2 regions of the Nocardioides zeae genome follow, and region 1 is predicted to be linked to the other one. Evidence: predicted binding sites of a transcription regulator. Region 1 holds the regulator's gene; the other holds the start of a gene.
What was found. Region 1 encodes LexA, which represses DNA repair genes until DNA is damaged. Its sites were predicted from a motif close to TCGAACANNTGTTCGA; they were not measured.
Positions count from the first base shown of each region.

Region 1 (9,658 bases):
CCCAGTCGCCCTCGGTGGCGGGCTGGTGGTTCTCGGCGCCGCCGCGCCAGGCGTCGTTCGTCGTCTCGTGGTCGTCCCAGGTGACGATGAAGGGGTACTTCGAGTGCAGCCACTGCAGGTCGGGGTCCTGCTTGTACTGCGCGTGGCGTTGCCGGTGGTCCGCGAGCGAGACCATCTCCCGCGCCGGCACGTGCCGCCGCACGTCGACGTTGTCCCTGCCGAGCCCGTACTCGCCCGGTCCGTACTCGTACAGGTAGTCCCCGAGGTGCAGGATCGCGTCGAGGTCGTCGCGCTGCGCGAGGTGCCGGTAGGCGTGGAAGTAGCCGGCCTGCAGGTTGGCGCAGGAGACCACGCCGAGACGCAGGCGGTCGGGCACCGCGGTGGCGGCGGGCGCCGTCCGCGTGCGGCCGACGGGGCTGGGGACGCCGTTGAGGAGGAAGCGGTAGACGTACCGCGTGCCGGGCCGGAGGCCCGTCGCGTCGACCTTCACGGTGTGGTCGGCGGCCGGCCCGGTGCGGTAGGTGCCGCGCGCGGCGAGGTGGAGGAAGCGCGTGTCGGTCGCGACCTGCCACTCGACGGTGACGTTGCCACCGCGGCCCGAGCCGGGGGTGGCGTCGCGCTGGGGCGTCACCCGCGTCCACAGCACGACGCGGTCGGGCAGCGGGTCACCGGAGGCGACGCCGTGCTGGAAGTACGGCGAGGTGGCGGCCTGCGCGGCGGGGGAGCCCCACGGGTCCGCCACCGCGGCGGCTCCGGCCACAGCGGCGCCGGCCACGGCGGAACCGGCGAGCACGGTACGGCGCCGGACCGGCGGCAGCTCGGGCCGCGGCGCGCAGGAGGACGAGGTCTCGGTCACACCCCGGTAACGAGGGCCGGACCCGCGGGTTCCGCGTGCAGCGGTGTGAGCACGGTCCCGACGGCGAACCGTCGCCGTCCGTTCACGTGGCTACTGCGCGAGCACCGGCACGGACCGCTTCCCGGGCCCCGTACCGCGGTCGTTGACCGCGTGGACATCGACGGTCCACCGGCCGGAGGGGAGAGGCAGGTCGAGCGACCGGGCGGCCGGGCCGAGCACCCGGGAGACCTTGGTGGTCCTGCTGCCGCTCGCGGGACGGGCCACCACGTAGTAGGCCGTGATGGCGGCTCCGTTGGGGTGCGCCGCGCCCCACCGCACATGCGCGGTGGTCGGTCGCCCGGGCCGACCGGGCCGGACGCTGATCCCCGTCGGAGCCGACGGCACCGTCGCCCGCGGCAGCCGCACGGTGAGCGACGCGGAGGCTCCGTGGCCGACGGCGGACGTGGGCCGCACCTCGACGGCCAGGGAGCTGCCGGCCCGCAGGCCGGTGAGCGTGAGGTGGCGCTGGTCGGCCGGGACCCACCGCGAGCGCCCGTCCACGGCCACGACGTATCCCGTGACGTCGCCGGCGCCCACCGTCGGCGGCGCCCAGCCGAGCGTCACGGAGGTCGGGCGGGCGCCGCTCGCGACGAGCCGGGTCACCGCACCCGGCGGCGTGCGCCCGGTCGCGCTCGACCAGGCGCCGCGCTCGCCGCCCGCGACGCTGCGCACCTCGACCCGGTACGTCGCGGCCGACCGCAGCCCGCCCAGCTGGTGGCGGCCACCGCGGGCCGATGCCTCGCTCGTTGCCGAGCTGGTGCCGACGCTGACGGTCTCCGGCCCGCGGACGAGGTGGTCGCCGTCCCACAGCCGCACCTCGTAGGCCGTCGGGGACGTCCCCGACGCGGTTCCCCAGCGGACCTGCAGCACCCCGGGGGCGGGCGGGGCCGCCCGCACGTCGGTGACCGGTGGCGGCACCGCCCCGGCGCACGCGGTGCTGACGCGGGCGGACCAGGCGCCCAGGCTCCCGTAGTCGGACCACGTCGGGCTCCCGTCCGCGACCGTCCCCGTCGTGACGGGGACCCCGTCGATCTCGACGGCCCACCGACCGGCCGGCACGGGGCCGCTGACGAGCTGGGCGTCGAGGCCGAGCACGGCCCCGTCGCCGTGCGTGCCCGTGCCCGCCACCTCCTGGACCCTGCCGTCGGGGCGCAGGAGGCGCAGGCCGACGTCGAGGTTGCCGCCCGGCGATGGGGCCACACGGGCCCGGATCGTGCCGGTGCAGGTCGTGTCGACGAGGAGGACGTCGCGATCCGTCCTGGTGCCGATCACGCCCTCGGTCGCGCCCTCGGTCATGGCGTCGGTGGCGACCACGGTGCCGGTCGCGGGGGTGTCACCGTGGTCGTCGTCGCGGAGCGGAGCACCGTTGGCGGCGATGAGGGCGACGTCGTCCTCGCGCCGGACGGCACCGGGATACTCCCCGTTGCTCCACTGCACGAGGGGCACACCCTCGCTGCGGCCCATGACGGGGGCCCAGTTGCCGTGTCCCGGGTGGTACTCGAACTCCTCGTCACCGTCGTGCCCGAGGCCGAGGGTGTGGCCCAGCTCGTGGGAGGCGGCCGCCGCGAGCGTGTCGGCGAGCGCGGGCAGCCGTCCGGGGTCGGTGCGGACCGCGGCGAGGTCGGCCGGGTCGACGAACACCCACGCGGGGGACTGGTCGGCCGAGCCGACGCGGTCGAAGGCGTCGGTGAAGGCGATGCCGCCGCAGGGCTCGTCGCACAGCGTCGGCGCGGCGGACGTGTCGGTCGTGAGCAGCACCCGCATCCCGTAGGCGCCGTCCGCGGCCGACGAGCGCTCGAGGGCGGCCGCGCCCGGGTCGGCGGTGGTGACGTCGACGGCGAAGGGCGCCAGGTCGTCGGCGACCCGCAGCCAGACGAGCCGGACGAGCTCGAGGGTCGTCGGGTCCCACCCCGCGGCGGGGCGCAGGCCGGCGTAGGCGCCCGCCGGGAGGCCGTGCACGGTGTTCCACGCCGTGTCGCGCACCTCGTGGCCGTCGACGTCGAGGAGGACCGTGCGCGGGGCACCGGGGAGCGACGACAGGGCCAGGGGATCGGACGCCGGGGTGGCTGCCACGGCAGCCGCCGGGCCCGCCGTGCCCGCCGCACCGCCGGGCGCAGCGCCGACCGCCGGCGGCAGCGCGCAGCCGGCGACCACGAGGGCCACGACGACGAGGAGGCGGAAGGGCGACATGGGGCCATCCAACCCCGCCGGGGCGTCGGACGGGCACAGGTCCGTCGCCCTGGGGATGACGGGTCCGCGCTGTACGGGTGGGGACGGAGAGCGGGCCGTCCTGATCCGTGCGGCCCGCGCGGATCAGAAGAAGGAGAGCACGTAGGCGCCGAGGAGCGCGACGATCACCACGAGGGCCACGACCCGGGCCCAGGTCGGGACGCTGCTGACGAAGTGGTCGGGCGTACTGTCGTCCCGGACGCCGGTGTCACGGAGCTCCGGCGGGTCGTCGAGGTCGCCCGCGTAGGGCTCCCCGGCCTGCCACCCGCCCCCGTTGGACGGGTGCTGGCGCCGGGCCTCGAGCTCCGCGGAGCACTGGTCCATCCAGGCGTCGACGACGCCCGCGTCGTACACCTGGGCGTCGTGCACCGCCGGGAACGGACGGGGGTCGAAGGGGCCGGGGTGGAAGCCGGTGCGTCGGCCGCGACGCATCTCCTCGACCAGCGCGGTGACGTGGGCGTCCACGTCGCGGATCCGGTAGCCGTCGGCAGCCTCCAGCACCGGGAAGCGCGGGGTGTCGCTCGGCATTGCGGTCTCCTCGGGGACGGCCTCGACGTGATCCTACGGCCGTCCCCGGGCCCGGGACGACCGGGCCCGGAGCAGTCGGGATCAGAGGCGGCGGAGGACCGCCGTCACCTTGCCGAGGATGGTGGCGTGGGTGCCGTCGATCGGGTCGTACGCCTCGTTGTGGGGGAGGAGCCAGACCTGCCCGTTGCGGCGCTGGAACGTCTTCACGGTCGCCTCGCCGTCGATCATCGCGGCGACGATCTCGCCGTTCTCGGCCGTCGGCTGCTGGCGGACCACCACGTAGTCGCCGTCGCAGATCGCCGCGTCGATCATCGAGTCGCCGGACACCTCCAGCATGTAGAGCGTGCCGTCCCCGACGAGCTGCTGCGGGAGGGGGAAGACCTCCTCGACCCGCTGCTCCGCGAGGATCGGGCCGCCGGCCGCGATCCGTCCGACGACCGGCACGTACGTCGCGGCGGGGCGCGCCTCGCCGATGTCGGTCTCGTCGATGACGGACTCGTCCGCGCTGGAGAGCGCCGCGCGCTCGACCTCGAGGCCGTGCCCGACCACCTGGATCGCCCGGGGGCGGTTGGGGTCGCGACGGAGGTAACCCTTCTCCTCCAGCGCCTTGAGCTGGTGGGCGACCGAGGACGAGCTGGTGAGGCCGACCTGCTCGCCGATCTCGCGCATGCTCGGCGGGTAGCCCCGCTCGTCGAGCGCGGTCGTGATGACGGCGAGCACGCGCGCCTGGCGCGGCGTCAGGCGCGCCTGCCCCGCACCGGGCTGCGGCACCGCCGACACGTCCGTCACCCCTGCGTCGTCGCCCGGGTCCTTGGTCGCCGCCATGTCCGTCCTTCTTTCCGCGCCCTCGGACGCTTCGCCGCTCGGTCGACTGCTCGGTGCCCCCGCGCCGTGCTGCAGGCGGGACACCGTCGCGGACCGCACGCTAGTCGTCGGACCCGTGCGGATTCAAACATCTGTTCGACCGGCGTGTCCCGTGTCGCCGTCGGTACGCCGTCGAAGAAATGTTCGACCGCACCCTTGATCCGATCGAACACCTGCTCTAGTGTCGCTCAGGTGTTCGATCGAACGTGTGATCGACGGTGGGTCCGGCGGTGACGCCGACCAGAACTGTCGGTGGCCGTCGATAGACATCGCTCGTCACGACCCGACACTTCCCCAGGAGGTCACCATGAGCTCGACCGCATTCGCCCCGCAGCTGCCGGCAACCCGGTCCGCCCGTCCTGTTCGCGCGGTCCGTCCGGCGCGCCCGGCTCCCCGGGCGCAGGGCTCGCTGCGCCTCACGCGACGCGGCCGTCTGGTGGTGCTGGTGCTCGGTCTCGTCGCCATGCTCGCCCTGGGCGTCGTCCTCGGCTCGGTGTCCGCCGCGAGCGACGAGTCGACCGCCGGGCAGACGGAGACCATCCGCGTCCAGTCGGGCGACACGCTGTGGGACATCGCCGCGGCGCGTGCCGGTTCGGGCGAGTCGGTGCAGGACGTCATCGACGAGATCCGCTCGATCAACCACCTGAGCTCCGGGGCGCTGATGGCCGGCGACCAGCTCGAGGTGCCCGCGGCCGGCTGACGCCGCACCGCGTCGCGGCAGGTCCGCGACGCCCACGATCCCGGCAGGTCGACTCGACCCCGACCTGCCGGACCAGGGGAAGAGAGCGAGGGGCGGGCCTGCGACGGCGGGCTCGCCCCTCGTGCCGTTCCCGGAGGGTCGTCCCCGTCGTCCGGTCAGCGGGCGGCGCGCTTGCCGCCGGTCGGTCGCGGTGGCTGGTCACCGGGTGTGCCGCCCGCTCCACCGAGGAGGCGCAGGGCGCTCCCGCCGAGCAGCAGTCCGACGAAGAGGCAGGCGATGGCGCCGAGGCAGGCCAGCGCGAGCAGGAGCCAGGCGACGCCGCTCCCGTCGTCGCGCGCCGCGCGCCCGAGGTCGATCGCCATCCAGACGAGGTAGCCCCACGCGACGACCGTCAGCGTGATGCCCAGGGCGTGCAGGGCGAGGGCCCGGCCTGATCCTCGGGCGCGGTTCGGCTCTCCCGATCGGTCTCCTGCACGCTTCCCCCCGGCCACCGCCCCATCATGACGGATGGGGGCGCGACACGCCGCCGAAGCGCTCTGACCTGCGCGTTCGGCGGGTTCTCGGGAGCACTTGCACGGCTGGGGGGTGGCGCGTACGGTTACCCCCACATCTAGTACTTACACCGATGTAGTTATCCACATCTAGTCCCCAGAAGGCTTCTGTGAATCCACAGAAGTCGGCGGGTCCCTCCACAGGCGGGGCCGTTCCATCCACATCTACGTCCACACCCCGGATCCGAGGAGAGGTCGCGCCGTGCACTGCCCGTTCTGCCGCAACAGCGACACCAAGGTCCTCGACTCCCGGGTCGCGGAGGACGGCGCCTCCATCCGGCGTCGGCGCTCGTGCCTCGCGTGCGAGCAGCGGTTCACGACGGTCGAGCTCATGCAGCTCTCGGTGCTGAAGCGGTCGGGCGCGAGCGAGCCGTTCAACCGCGCGAAGGCCATCGCCGGCGTGCGGAAGGCCTGCAAGGGCCGACCGGTGAGCGACGACGACCTGGCCTGCCTGGGCCAGGCCGTCGAGGACACGCTGCGTGCCTCCGGCTCGGCCGAGATCAAGGCGCACGACGTCGGCCTCGCGATCCTCGGCCCGCTGCGGCAGCTCGACGAGGTGGCCTACCTGCGCTTCGCGAGCGTCTACCGCTCGTTCGAGTCCGCCGCCGACTTCGAGGCGGAGATCGGCCTGCTGCGGCTCGACCGGGCCGAGGCGGCGGCCGCCGCCGGTGAGCCCGGGGACGGTCCCGGTGGGGATCCCAGAACTGTCAGTGCCGTCGGCAACGCTGCACAGCGCCCGGCGCCCGCCACCAGCGGCTGACCACCAGCTGCCCGGCACGTCGTGGGGAAGCGGCGTGCCGGGCACACCATTCGTCCGTCGGCCTCGCGCCGACATCCGCACGCACCACAGCACGCAGACCAGCAATACATGTCGCCGCGAGAGCGTTGTACGGGGGAGTCCCCGGCCCTCGTGCGCGACCAGCACGACCGAACGACAGCCAGTAGTGACCCAGCAGCGACGATCGAGGAGATTTCATGACGGAGACGGTGAGCGGCCCGGGCGCAGCAGGCGCTGAGGGTCGTTCGGGCTCGGCCGGCCTCACCCTCACCCCGGTGTTCAGCACCCCGGGTGTGCACCCCTACGACGAGATCACCTGGGAGCGTCGCGACGTCGTCCAGACGAACTGGAAGACGGGTGCCACCGTCTTCGAGCAGCGCGGCGTCGAGTTCCCGGACTTCTGGTCCGTCAACGCCTCGACCATCGTCACGTCGAAGTACTTCCGCGGCGCGCTCGGCACCGACGCGCGCGAGTGGAGCCTCAAGCAGCTCGTCGACCGCGTCGTGAAGACGTACGTCGCGGCCGGCGTCGAGCACGGCTACTTCGCCGACGAGGCGGCCGCCCAGGTCTTCGAGCACGAGCTCACCTGGCTGCTGGTCCACCAGTACTTCTCGTTCAACTCGCCCGTGTGGTTCAACGTGGGCACGTCGAGCCCCCAGCAGGTCTCCGCCTGCTTCATCCTGTCGGTCGACGACTCGATGGACTCGATCCTGAACTGGTACAAGGAGGAGGGCTTCATCTTCAAGGGCGGCTCCGGTGCCGGCCTGAACCTCTCCCGCATCCGCTCCAGCAAGGAGCTGCTCTCCTCGGGCGGCACCGCGAGCGGTCCCGTCTCCTTCATGCGCGGCGCCGACGCATCGGCGGGCACCATCAAGTCGGGCGGCGCCACGCGTCGTGCGGCCAAGATGGTCGTCCTCGACGTCGACCACCCGGACATCGAGGAGTTCGTCGCGACGAAGGCGCGCGAGGAGGACAAGATCCGCGCGCTGCGAGACGCCGGCTTCGACATGGACCTCGGCGGCGACGACATCACCTCGGTGCAGTACCAGAACGCCAACAACTCGGTCCGCGTCTCCGACGAGTTCATGCGCGCCGTCGAGGACGGCACGGAGTTCGGTCTCCGCGCCCGCCAGACCGGTGAGGTCATCGAGACGGTCGACGCCCGCGAGCTCTTCCACAAGATCGCGAAGGCCGCCTGGGAGTGCGCCGACCCGGGCCTGCAGTACGACGACACGATCAACGACTGGCACACCAACCCCGAGACGGGTCGCATCACTGCGTCCAACCCGTGCTCGGAGTACATGTCGCTCGACAACTCGTCCTGCAACCTGGCGTCGCTCAACCTGCTGAAGTTCCTCAAGGACGACGACACGTTCGACGCCGACCTGTTCGCCAAGGCCGTCGAGATCATCATCACCGCGATGGACATCTCGATCTGCTTCGCCGACTTCCCGACGGAGCCCATCGGCGAGACGACGCGCAACTACCGCCAGCTGGGCATCGGCTACGCCAACCTCGGCGCGCTGCTGATGGCCATGGGCCTCGGCTACGACTCCGACGGTGGCCGCGCCATGGCCGGCACCATCACCTCGCTGATGACCGGCACGTCGTACCGCCGCTCGGCCGAGCTCGCCGCGATCGTGGGCCCCTACAACGGCTACGCCCGCAACGCCGAGGCGCACCAGCGCGTCATGCGCAAGCACCAGGCCGCCAACGACGCCGTGCGCACGATGCACAGCAACGACACGGCCGTGCACCGCCTCGCCACCAAGGAGTGGGCGAAGGTCGTCGAGCTGGGCAAGGTCAACGGCTTCCGCAACGCGCAGGCCTCCGTGCTCGCCCCCACCGGCACCATCGGCTTCATGATGGACTGCGACACCACCGGCATCGAGCCCGACTTCTCGCTCGTGAAGTTCAAGAAGCTCGTCGGCGGCGGCTCGATGCAGATCGTCAACCAGACGATCCCGCGCGCGCTGAAGAAGCTGGGCTACCAGCCGGAGCAGGTCGAGGCCATCGTCGACTACATCGCCGAGCACGGCCACGTCATCGACGCCCCCGGCCTGCGCCAGGAGCACTACGAGGTGTTCGACACCGCGATGGGTGCCCGCTCGCTCAAGCCCATGGGCCACGTCCGCATGATGGCCGCGGCGCAGCCGTTCCTCTCGGGCGCGATCAGCAAGACGGTCAACCTGCCCGAGTCGGCCACGGTCGAGGAGATCGAGGACGTCTACCTGCAGTCGTGGAAGCTGGGCCTCAAGGCCACGGCGATCTACCGCGACAACTGCAAGGTGGGCCAGCCCCTCTCCGACGGTGGCGGCAAGGCGAAGAAGGACGCGGCCGACGCCGCCGAGGCTGCCGAGGCGGCCGAGGTCGTGGAGAAGGTCGTCGAGAAGATCGTCTACGCTCCGACCCGCAAGCGCCTCCCGAAGTCGCGTGTTTCCCGCACGACGTCGTTCACGGTCGGCGGCGCGGAGGGCTACATGACCTCCGGCGCCCACGAGGACGGCGAGCTCGGCGAGATCTTCCTCAAGCTCGGAAAGCAGGGCTCGACCCTGGCCGGCGTGATGGACGCGTTCTCGATCGCGGTGTCGATCGGTCTGCAGTACGGCGTGCCGCTCGAGACCTACGTCTCGAAGTTCACCAACCTGCGCTTCGAGCCGGCCGGTCTGACCGACGACCCGGACGTCCGGATGAGCCAGTCGATCATGGACTACATCTTCCGTCGCCTGGCGCTGGACTACCTGCCGTTCGACGAGCGGGCGGGCCTCGGCATCTACTCGGCCGAGGAGCGCCAGCGTCACCTCGAGACGGGCTCCTACGAGCCGGTCGAGGAGACGGGCTCGGCGGCCGAGCTGCTCGAGGCGCCGACCGTGGAGATCACGCCGCTGCCCGAGGTCGCGGTGGAGGAGAAGGCTCCGTCGGCCGAGTCCGGCGCCAAGCCCGCCCCGAAGGAGGCCCACACCTCCGCGGAGCTGCTCGAGAAGATCACGGGCACGGCGGTCGACAGCCCGCTCTGCTTCACCTGCGGCACCAAGATGCGCCCGGCTGGTTCGTGCTACGTCTGCGAGGGCTGCGGCTCGACCAGCGGCTGCAGCTGAGCCTCACCCGCGTCA
Region 1 covers NZ_JAUTAN010000001.1:9,197-18,854, forward strand. The annotation lists gene QE405_RS00030 (alkaline phosphatase D family protein) at 1-856, opposite strand, end outside; gene QE405_RS00035 (fibronectin type III domain-containing protein) at 947-3,085, opposite strand; gene QE405_RS00040 (hypothetical protein) at 3,209-3,652, opposite strand; gene lexA (transcriptional repressor LexA) at 3,734-4,477, opposite strand; gene QE405_RS00050 (LysM peptidoglycan-binding domain-containing protein) at 4,824-5,216, shown strand; gene QE405_RS00055 (hypothetical protein) at 5,372-5,707, opposite strand; gene nrdR (transcriptional regulator NrdR) at 5,970-6,527, shown strand; gene QE405_RS00065 (vitamin B12-dependent ribonucleotide reductase) at 6,743-9,643, shown strand.

Region 2 (9,658 bases), 4.1 Mb from region 1:
ACCCCACGACCGACGAGGCGCCGGGGGGCCAGCTGTGGCTCTACGACCCGACCGCCCACGGCGGCGACGGCGCCGTGGCGATCGGCGTCGGCGACCTCGACACCGCCGACCACATCGCCGCCCGCGTGCCGGGCATCACGACCGACCAGGAGGATGCGCCCACCCTCATGCAGGAGGCGATCAACACCTACCAGTCGACGGTCTACAACGGCGTCGACGGCACGGTGGCGTCGATGTTCTGGTTGGGGTACGACGCGCCCGACGCCTTCTACTCGCCGGCGACGCTGAGCCAGGGACGCGCGGAGGAGGGAGCCGAGGCCTTCGCCGACGACATCGCGGGCCTCCGGGCGAGCCGCGACCCCGACCTCGGCCCCGCCCACCTGACGGCGATCGGGCACTCCTACGGCTCGACCACCACCGCCCTCGCGGCCTCCGAGCACGACCTCGACGCCGACGACGTCGTGCTGCTGGGCAGCCCGGGCGCCGGCCTCCAGAACCCGACGGCCGAGTCGCTCGGCATCGAGGGCGACGTCTACGTCGGGCGCAACAGCCGCGACGTCGTCGGCGTCCTCGGTGGGGAGGGTGCGATCCACAGCCCCGCGGCCCAGCTCGGCTTCGATCCCTCCACCGACGACTTCGGCGCGATCCGCTTCGAGGCGGAGGACCCCAGTCGCAGCTGGCACCGCGGCGTCGCGCAGCACGGGCTCTACTTCGCCAACGACAGCGAGTCGCTCTACAACATCGGTCGCGTGGTGGCCGGCGACGGGGACGCGGTCAACGAGGCCGAGCACTCCTACGACCCGTGGTGGACCACCCCGGTCGATCCCGAGTGGGACCGTGACCCGACGAGCGACGAGTCGGGGCGGTCCGACACGCAGGAGGACGAGTGAACGGCGGCTGCCTAGGGTGGGCGCATGGCTCAGGTGTGGATGGACTACGACCGCTCCGAGGTGGAGGAGGTCGTCGGGCCGTTGCCCGACGGGCTGACCTACGCGCGCTACGACGGTGAGCACGAACCCGACGGCATCGAGCAGGTCGAGTTCTATGTGCCGCCGTACTTCGGCCCCGTTGACCCCGCCCTCGTCGGCCGCATGCCCGCGCTGAAGGTCGTGCAGGCGCCCAGTGCGGGCGTCGACCACCTGCTCCCGCACGTCCCCGCCGACGTCGCCCTGTGCCGCGCCGCGGGGGTCCACGACCCCGGTACGGCGGAGCTCGCCCTCGGCCTGCTGCTGGCGGCCCAGCGCGACTTCCCGCGCTGGTTCGCCCAGCAGCAGCGCCGCGAGTGGGACCAGTTCAACGGCGGCCCCTCCGTCGCTGACCGCCGGGTGCTGATCATCGGCTACGGCTCGATCGGCCAGGCCATCCACCGCCGCCTCGACGGGTTCGAGTGCGACGTCGTGCCGGTGGCGACGACCGCCCGCACCGGTCCGTACGGCGCGGTCCACGGCGTCGACGAGCTGCCGTCCCTGCTGCCGGGGGCGGACGCGGTCATCATCGTGACGCCGCTGACGCCGGCCACGGAGGGCCTCGTGGACGCCGCGTTCCTCGCAGCGCTGCCGGACGGCGCGCTCCTCGTGAACGTCGGCCGCGGCAAGGTCGTCGACACCGACGCGCTGCTGGCCGAGGTGAGGTCGGGGCGTCTTCGCGCGGCGCTCGACGTCGTCGACCCCGAGCCCCTGCCCGCCGACCACCCGCTGTGGAACGCGCCCGGCGTGATCATCACGCCGCACGTCGCCGGCGGCACGACGGCCATGCGGCCCCGGCTGTTCCGGATCATCGAGGAGAACCTCCGCCGGTACGTCGCCGGCGAGCCCCCGGTGCACGCGGTGGAGCGCTAGGCGCGTCGAGTTGGGTTGGACGGCGCGGCAGGCGCGTCGAGTTGGGTTGGACGGCGCGGCAGGCGCGTCGAGTTGGGTCGGACGGCGCGGTGCGGGGCGTCGAGTTGTCATGTACGCCGTGGTGCGGGCGGGGACTCGTTGCTGCGTACGTGACAATTCGACGCCGGCCTCGGATCGGTCATCCACAGGTCACCACCAAGAGGTGGTGACCGAACGCGTGTTCGACTAGAGTGGGGCCATGGATCGGGGGACCCAACACACGGCGGCGACGGCGGCGACTGCGTTGATCGACGCGGTCCGCGAGCGCACGACTGCGGCTCGTGTCGCGGAGGCGGCTGCCTTCGTCGCGGTGGGTGACTGGGCTGCGGCGCACACCTCTGAGGAGGTCGTGGGGGATCCGATCACGGCATTAGGTGAGTGGCACGAGGAGTCCTACGTCGAGGCTCTGGCCGGGGATCAGTTCCTCGAGCTGGGTGGGCCGGGTGCGCCGGTGGTGGCGGAGTTCTGCATCGGCGAGGTGGCGGCCGCCCGAGGGTGCTCGTTCGACGCCGCGCGACGGTTGGTGGGGGACGCGATCGAGCTGCGCTACCGCCTGCCCCGTGTCCAGGCCCGGATCGCCGCGGGCGAGGTCGATGTCTGGCGGGGACGGCGGGTCGCTCAGGCGACACGGACGCTGACGTTCGAGGCGGCGGGTTTCGTGGACCGGCACGTGGCGTACGTCGCGGGCAAGGCCACCGGTCCCGAGGTCGACCGGCTCGTGGCCGAGGCCGCGGCGCGGTTCGACCCCGAGACCACCGAGGCCGAGCGGGCCGAGGCTGACGGGGGCCGGCACCTGACGATCGAGCTGGGCGACGTGGGCTACGCAGATCCGTTGACCGGGACACTGCGCGGGACCGTGGACGTCCACGGGACCCTCGAGCTGGCCGACGCCCTCGATCTGGAACGCACGGTCGCGCACGTGGCCCGGCAGCTGGTCGACCTGGGCTGCGATCAGGACCTCGACGTCCGCCGCTCCATCGCCCTCGGTGAGATCGCGCGACGCTGCGACGGTGTCACGACGCTCCAGTACGACGCTGCCAGCGGGCCTGATGGCGACGAGACCCATCCGGTCCAGCGGGCCCGGCGCGAGGTCGTGCTGTTCGTCCATCTCGACCAAGCCGCGATCACCGGCACCCTCAACGGATTCGGCCCGGGGATCGACGCCTGCACCGGCACGACCGGCATCGACCTCGCCCGCCTCGACACCCCGGGCGCACCCCGCGGGGCCGTGACCGCGGAGCAGGTCCAGACCTGGTGCGCCAGCCCCGACACCACCGTCACGATCAAGCCCGTCATCGACCTCAACCTCGACGACGCCGTCAACGGCTACACCCCACCGGACCGCATCGCCGACCACGTCAAAGCCCGCTGGCCCCGCTGCGTCTTCCCCTACTGCACCCGCTCATCGAGAACCGCCGACCTCGACCACTGCCGCGCCTACGACGACAACGGCCCACCCGGCCAGACCTCGACCAAGAACCTGTACCCGCTCTGCCGACGCCACCACCGCATGAAGACCCACCGCGAGCTCCGCACCGGCAGACGCTGGACCTACCGCCCCACCCATCCAGATAACGGCGAACCACCGAACGCCCTCATCTGGACCAGCCCCCACGGTCAGACCTACCTCGTCGACCCCGACGGCACCCACCCCTGGCCACCCGACACGACCTAGCCGCCGCACCGCCGCCCGTCCCCACCCCGTGGCCGGGCGGCGCAGCATGCTCGAAGGTCCGGGGTCAGCGCCGCCCGAACCGCTCCCGCAACCGCCTCCACAGCCCGGGCCGCGGCATCTCCGCGCGCGTCCAGACCCCGCCCTCCTCCGCCCGGAATGCCTCGACACCCGCGGGCAGGTCGAGCACCTCGAGCAGCGCGGGATCGTGCTCCGCCATCCGGCCCAGGAACCCCAGCGCGATCCCGTCGTCGCCTGCCGCCTCGCCCGCGTGCAGCCCGCCGCAGAGCAGCTGCCAGCTGCCGTCGTGGTCGTGGACGACGTCGAGGACGGGCGCTTCGCCGGTCTGCACCCGCCGGCACAGGTAGGCCTTCGTCCCGTAGGCGACCCCGGGCAGGACCTCGTGGACGTGCTCGACCCACGGACGCCGGGGGAGGGCCCCCACGTCGGGGACCGGCCCGGCGACCACCGCCGACGACCCCTGGTCGCCGAACGTCTCGTACTCCCACGGCCACCGGTGGTCGCGCCCGGTCACGACGAGCTGCACCGCCGCCACGTCCCCGCCGGCCACGCCCACCGCCATGCCGAGGTCGTCGTCGACCCGGTCGGCGGGGAAGGGAACCAACGCGACCTCGTAGGGGCCTCCGAAGAACCCCTCGACCACCACCGGCTCGTCGAACCGCTCGACCCCGTCGACCACCCGGAACGCGAGGTCGTTGAGCATGAACTTCGCCGACTCCTGGTCCGGTCCGAACAGCACGATCTCGGGATGCCCGAGCTCGTGCAGGCCGACGGTGTAGGTCCAGCCCGGTCCCTCCTCGTCCTCGTGCACGTGGATGAGGAAGACGCCGTGCGACCGCACCTGGGCCCGGATGTCGTCGATGAAGTCGTTCACGGCACGGAGCGTGTCACGCGGGACCGGCGACCCGCAGCCGTACGGCGCGCACCGCCAAACCCACCGCCACCACCGCCGCGCCCGCCACGACCGACGCGACCGGCAGCAGCACGGCCAGCACCACGCACCCCACGGCCCCGAGCACGCCGACGACTCCGCCGCGGCCCCCGGTACGCCGCGCGAGCGCCACCGCCGCCACGTTGGCGACGAGGTAGTAGAGCAGCACGCCGAACGAGCTGAACCCGACCGCGGTGCGCAGGTCCACGCTGAGCACGAGCACGGTGACCACGGCCCCGACGAGCAGCTGCGCGCGGTGGGGGACGTCGTACGTCGCGTGCAGCGTCGCCAGCGGCCGGGGCAGCTCGCCGTCCCGGGCCATGGCGAGCGTGGTGCGGCCGATGCCGCCGAGGAGCGCCAGCAGGGCGCCGAGCGCAGCGGCGCCGGCGCCGACGACGACGAGCGGCACGGCCCAGGCCGGTCCGCGGAGGTCGACGAGCTCACGCAGCGGTGCGGTCGATCCGGCGAGGCGCTCGGCGCCGAGGCCGTGCAGCAGCGCCACCGCCAGCAGCACGTAGAGGCCGAGCACCACGACGAACGCGATCCCGATGGCCCGAGGGATCGTCCGCGCGGGGTCCCGCACCTCCTCGCCGAGCGTCGCGACGCGGGCGTAGCCGGCGAACGCGAAGAACAGCAGGCCCGCGGCCTGGGCGACACCGAGCGCGTCGGCGTCCCCGGTCGCCAGCTGCGACGACAGCCCCCCGCCGCCGGCGACGAGCCCGACCCCGACGGCCACGAGGAGACCCAGCAGGGCGACCGCGAGGATCACCCGCGCGGCCCGGGCGGTGCGGGTGACGCCCCGGACCGTGACCAGCGTGAGCCCGAGGACCACGACGGCGGCGACCCCGCGGCGTACCGGCTCGGGGGCGTCCACCGGCACGGCGTAGACGGCGAACGCCGTCGCCATCGCCGCGCAGCTCGCGGTCTTGCCGACGACGAAGCACCAGCCGGCGGCGTACCCCCACCAGGCGCCGAGCTCGCGCCGCCCGTAGACGTAGGTGCCGCCGGCCGCGGGGTGGACGGCCGCGAGCCGCGCCGACGACGACGCGTTGCACCAGGCGACGACGGCGACGACGGCGAGCGCGACGAGCAGCCCGCCGCCCGAGCCGGCGGCGGCAGCGGCCGGGGCGAGCACCGTGAAGGCGCCTGCGCCGACCATGGCCGCGACTCCGACGACGGTGGCGTCGCCGAGCCCGAGCCGACGCTGCATGAGGGTGGTCACCGGGGCACTGTGGAGAGGCCAGGTGAACGGACGGTGCCGCGGACTACCGTGGGGCCATGCGCCTCACGAAGTTCGGCCACGCCTGCGTGCGGATCGCCCACGACGACCACGTGCTCGTCCTCGACCCCGGCATGTTCACCCAGCCCGAGGCCGTCGAGGGGGCGACGGCCGTGCTCGTCACCCACGAGCACGCCGACCACGTCGCCGTCGAGCACCTGCGCGCGACCGACGCGCCCGTCTTCACCATCGGCGCGGTCGCGCGGGCCATCGCCGAGGTCGCACCCGACGTGTCCGAGCGCGTCACGGTCGTCCGCCCCGGCGAGACCTTCGACGTCGGCGTCCCGGTGCGCGCCGTCGGGGAGAAGCACGCCGTGATCCACCCCGACTACGACCGCATCGACAACTCGGGCTACCTGCTCCAGGTCGGTGACCAGCGCGTCTTCCACCCCGGCGACGCGCTGACCGGTCCCGACGAGGCCGTCGACCTGCTGCTCGCCCCGGTCTCCGGGCCGTGGCTCAAGATCGGCGAGGCGATCGACTTCGCCCGCGGGGTCGGGGCGCCGCGCACCCTGGCGATCCACGACCGGGTCTACTCCGACGCCGGCCTCGGCATGGCCGACCAGCACTTCCGCCGCCTCCTCGGCGACGACCAGGAGTGGGTGCGCCTCGCCGACGGCGCCGAGCTCGACTGAGGCGGCCGGGGCGGTGAGCACCTGGCTCCGGTCGATCCCCCTCGACGGTCCCGCGGGCATGGCCCCGGCCGTCGTGGCCGCCATCGACGCCCGCCTCGCCGGCGTCGCGGCCGACCACGGCGTCGTGGTGCCGTGGGCGATCGAGAGCGGCAGCCGGGCGTGGGGCTTCGCCTCGCCCGACAGCGACTACGACTGCCGGTTCGTCTTCGTGCGCCCCCGTGAGGAGTACCTCTCGCCCTGGCGTCCCCGCGACGTCATCGAGACGCCGCTCGACCCCGTGCTCGACGTCAACGGGTGGGACCTCGTGAAAGCCGTCCAGCTGGCGGTCCGCGGCAACGCCGTCGTCGGCGAGTGGCTCCGCAGCCCGATCGTGTACGGCGGCGACCCCGCCTTCGCCGCCGAGCTCACCGACCTGCTCCGGGTGACCGGCGACCGGGCGGCGACCGCCCGGCACTACCTCCACGTCGGTCGCAACGAGTGGGACCCGGCGCGGACCGAAGCGGGCCAGCCGGTACGGCTGAAGAAGGTGCTCTACGCGACGCGCTCGGTGCTCGCGCTGCGGTGGCTCGAGCTGCACGACGGGGTGCCTCCGATGCAGCTCGACGAGCTGGTGGCGGAGACGGACCCGCCGCAGGCCGTCCGGGAGGTCCTCGCGGACGTCGTCGCCCGCAAGGCGGTCACCCGGGAGGTCGGCGCGGCGCCGGTGCCGGCCCCGCTCGCGGCGTACGTCGCCGGGATCGTCTCCCGCACCCCCGACCCGGTGCTGCCGGCCGTCCCGCGCGACGACGTACGGCGCGAGGCCGCCGCCCGCTTCGTCGCGATGGTCGAGCGGTGGGCGCCTGCGGAGGCCTAGTCGAGCAGCGCCTCCAACGTCCGCGGCAGGTCGCGCAGGGTGGCGAGGGTGGCGACCCGACCCCCGGCCGTGCGCGCGAAGGACCGGGCCTGGTCGTCGTCCTCCGCGGGCGCGACGATCCGGAGGTCCTCGATGTCCCTCGCCGCGGCCGTCGGGTCGACGTCGTCGGTGACGCGGCAGTCCGAGAGCAGCAGCGTGACCCGGCGGGGCGCCGCTGAGCGGAGGTGCTGCGCCGCCGCGGCCCGCAGCGCCGCGTCGAGCGAGGTGGCGCCGTGACCCCGCAGCCCGATGACGCGGTCCACGACGCGGTCGGGCACCGGGGTGGCCCCCATTGGCTGGAGCACCTCGGCGCGGCTGTCGAAGGCGACGACCGCGATCTCGCTGCCCACGTGGGTGGCATGCAGGGCACAGGCGGCCGCGGCGAGCGCTGCCGTGGCCAGCTGCCGGCCCTCCATCGAGCCCGACCGGTCGAGCAGCAGGCACACCGCCGCGCGAGGGCGCTCCCACGCCAGGCCCCGCAGGTCGGCGAGGTCCGGCACCCGCCGTACGGCGCGGGCCTCGAGCACGGCGTCGAGCGAGGCCTCGACGTCGAGGTCGCCGGCCCGGTCGGCGGGAACGGCTCGCAGCCGGGCGACGCCGGCACCTCCGCGCATCCCGGTGCGGGCGCGCTCGAGCACGAGCCGCGGCGCCAGCGAGCGCACCCGACGACGGAGGGACACGTCGGTCGCGCGGGCCATCAGCATCAGCAGGGGCAGCGTGTCGTCGGGGTCTTCCGCAGCAGCCTGCTCGAGGGCCTCCAGGTCGATCTCGCCGACCTCCGGGGAGAGCTCGGTGAAGCGGGGGTGCTGCTCGAGCTGGCTCCGCGGCACGGTCGGCTGCCGCCCCGACCGGCGGGGTGGGCCGTCAGGCGGAGCTGCGCCGGCGGACGCGGCCGGGCTGGGGGTGCCCGCCCCGGTGGGGGGCGGGCTCAGCGTTCCCCCGGCGCCCCGCCCTCCGCCCCGGGGTCGGTGTCGGACGCGGGCGGGTCGCCGACGACGTCGCGGTAGAGCTCCTCGATGATCTCCTCCGCGGTGCGTCCGGCTCCGTCGTCGACGCGCACCCGGCCGCTGAGCGCGACCAGCGCGGCGTCGAGCCCGACCTGCCAGTCGTCGGTGGCGCGGCCACGGGCCGCCGCGAGGTGGTGCGCCAGGCCGGCGAGGTCGATGGCGCCGCGCACCGACGAGCCCACGCGGAGGTCCGGGTGGGCGCGGGTGCGCCGCACGAGCTCCACCACCTGGTCCGCCCAGGCCGGGGGGAGGGTGGGTGCCGTCGCGCGGGTGCGGACGATCTGCGCCTCGGCCTCGGCGGACTGGTAGTCCATGGCGATCCGGCACGTGCGGTCGTAGACGGCTCCGGAGACGCGGGCTGTGCCCACCGCGTCGTACGGGTTCATCGCCGCGACGACGGCGAAGCCGGGCGCCGCGGTGACCGTCCCGAGCCGGGGCACGACGATCTCCCGCTCCGACATGACGGCGAGGAGCGTGTTGAGGGTCTCCTCGGGCACGCGGTTGAGCTCCTCGACGTAGAACAATCCGCCCGTGCGCATCGCGACGAGCAACGGTCCGTCGACGAAGATCGCGGCGTCGTAGCCCTTCTCGAGCACCTGGGCGGGGTCGAACTGGCCCACGACGCGTGCCGGGGTGAGCTCGGCGTTGCCCTCGACGAGCACGAAGGTGGTGCTGCGGGACGCCGCGACGGCGCGCAGGAGCGTGCTCTTGCCCGTGCCGGGCGGGCCCTCGAGCACGACGTCGGCGCCGGCGGCGAGCGCGGCCTCCAGCAGCTCGGTCTCCCGCTCGCGGCCGACGACGGCCGCCGCGACCTGCGCGGCGACCGTCGGGGCAGCGGAGCCGGCGAGCGGCAGGCTCACGAGTGGTCGTGCACGAGCACGCCGCGCACGTTCTTGCCGTTGAGCAGGTCGTCGTAGCCCTCGTTGACCTGCTCCAGCGAGTACGTCTGGGTGATCAGCTCGTCGAGCTTGAGGTCGCCCGACTGGTAGAGCCCCAGGATCCGCGGGATGTCCACCGTGGGGTTGCAGTCGCCGAACAGGCTGCCGAGCACCTGCTTGCGGAAGAGGGTCAGCACCGAGCCGGAGAGCTGGATGGTGGCCTCCTCCAGCTTGTTGAGGCCGGTGAGCACGACCTTGCCGCCCTTGCCGACGGCGTTGAAGCCGCCCTCGACGATCTCGGACGTCATGAGGCCGGGCGTGAGGATCGCGGCGTCCGCCATCTGCCCCCGGGTGAGGTTGGTGATGGTCTCCATCGCCTCGTCGGCGCTCGCGAACGCGTGCGTCGCGCCGAGCTCCATCGCCTTCTCGCGCTTGTTGGGGAGCGGGTCGATGGCGATGACGTTCT
Region 2 covers NZ_JAUTAN010000001.1:4,064,849-4,074,506, forward strand. The annotation lists gene QE405_RS19240 (alpha/beta hydrolase) at 1-890, shown strand, start outside; gene QE405_RS19245 (2-hydroxyacid dehydrogenase) at 915-1,838, shown strand; gene QE405_RS19250 (HNH endonuclease signature motif containing protein) at 2,077-3,552, shown strand; gene QE405_RS19255 (DUF4262 domain-containing protein) at 3,617-4,444, opposite strand; gene QE405_RS19260 (APC family permease) at 4,458-5,723, opposite strand; gene QE405_RS19265 (MBL fold metallo-hydrolase) at 5,780-6,415, shown strand; gene QE405_RS19270 (nucleotidyltransferase domain-containing protein) at 6,429-7,268, shown strand; gene QE405_RS19275 (VWA domain-containing protein) at 7,265-8,137, opposite strand; gene QE405_RS19280 (AAA family ATPase) at 8,236-9,174, opposite strand; gene QE405_RS19285 (NDMA-dependent alcohol dehydrogenase) at 9,171-9,658, opposite strand, start outside.
Region 2: a site for LexA is predicted at 2,048-2,063, ahead of QE405_RS19250 (HNH endonuclease signature motif containing protein). Genes of this name have one in related genera too.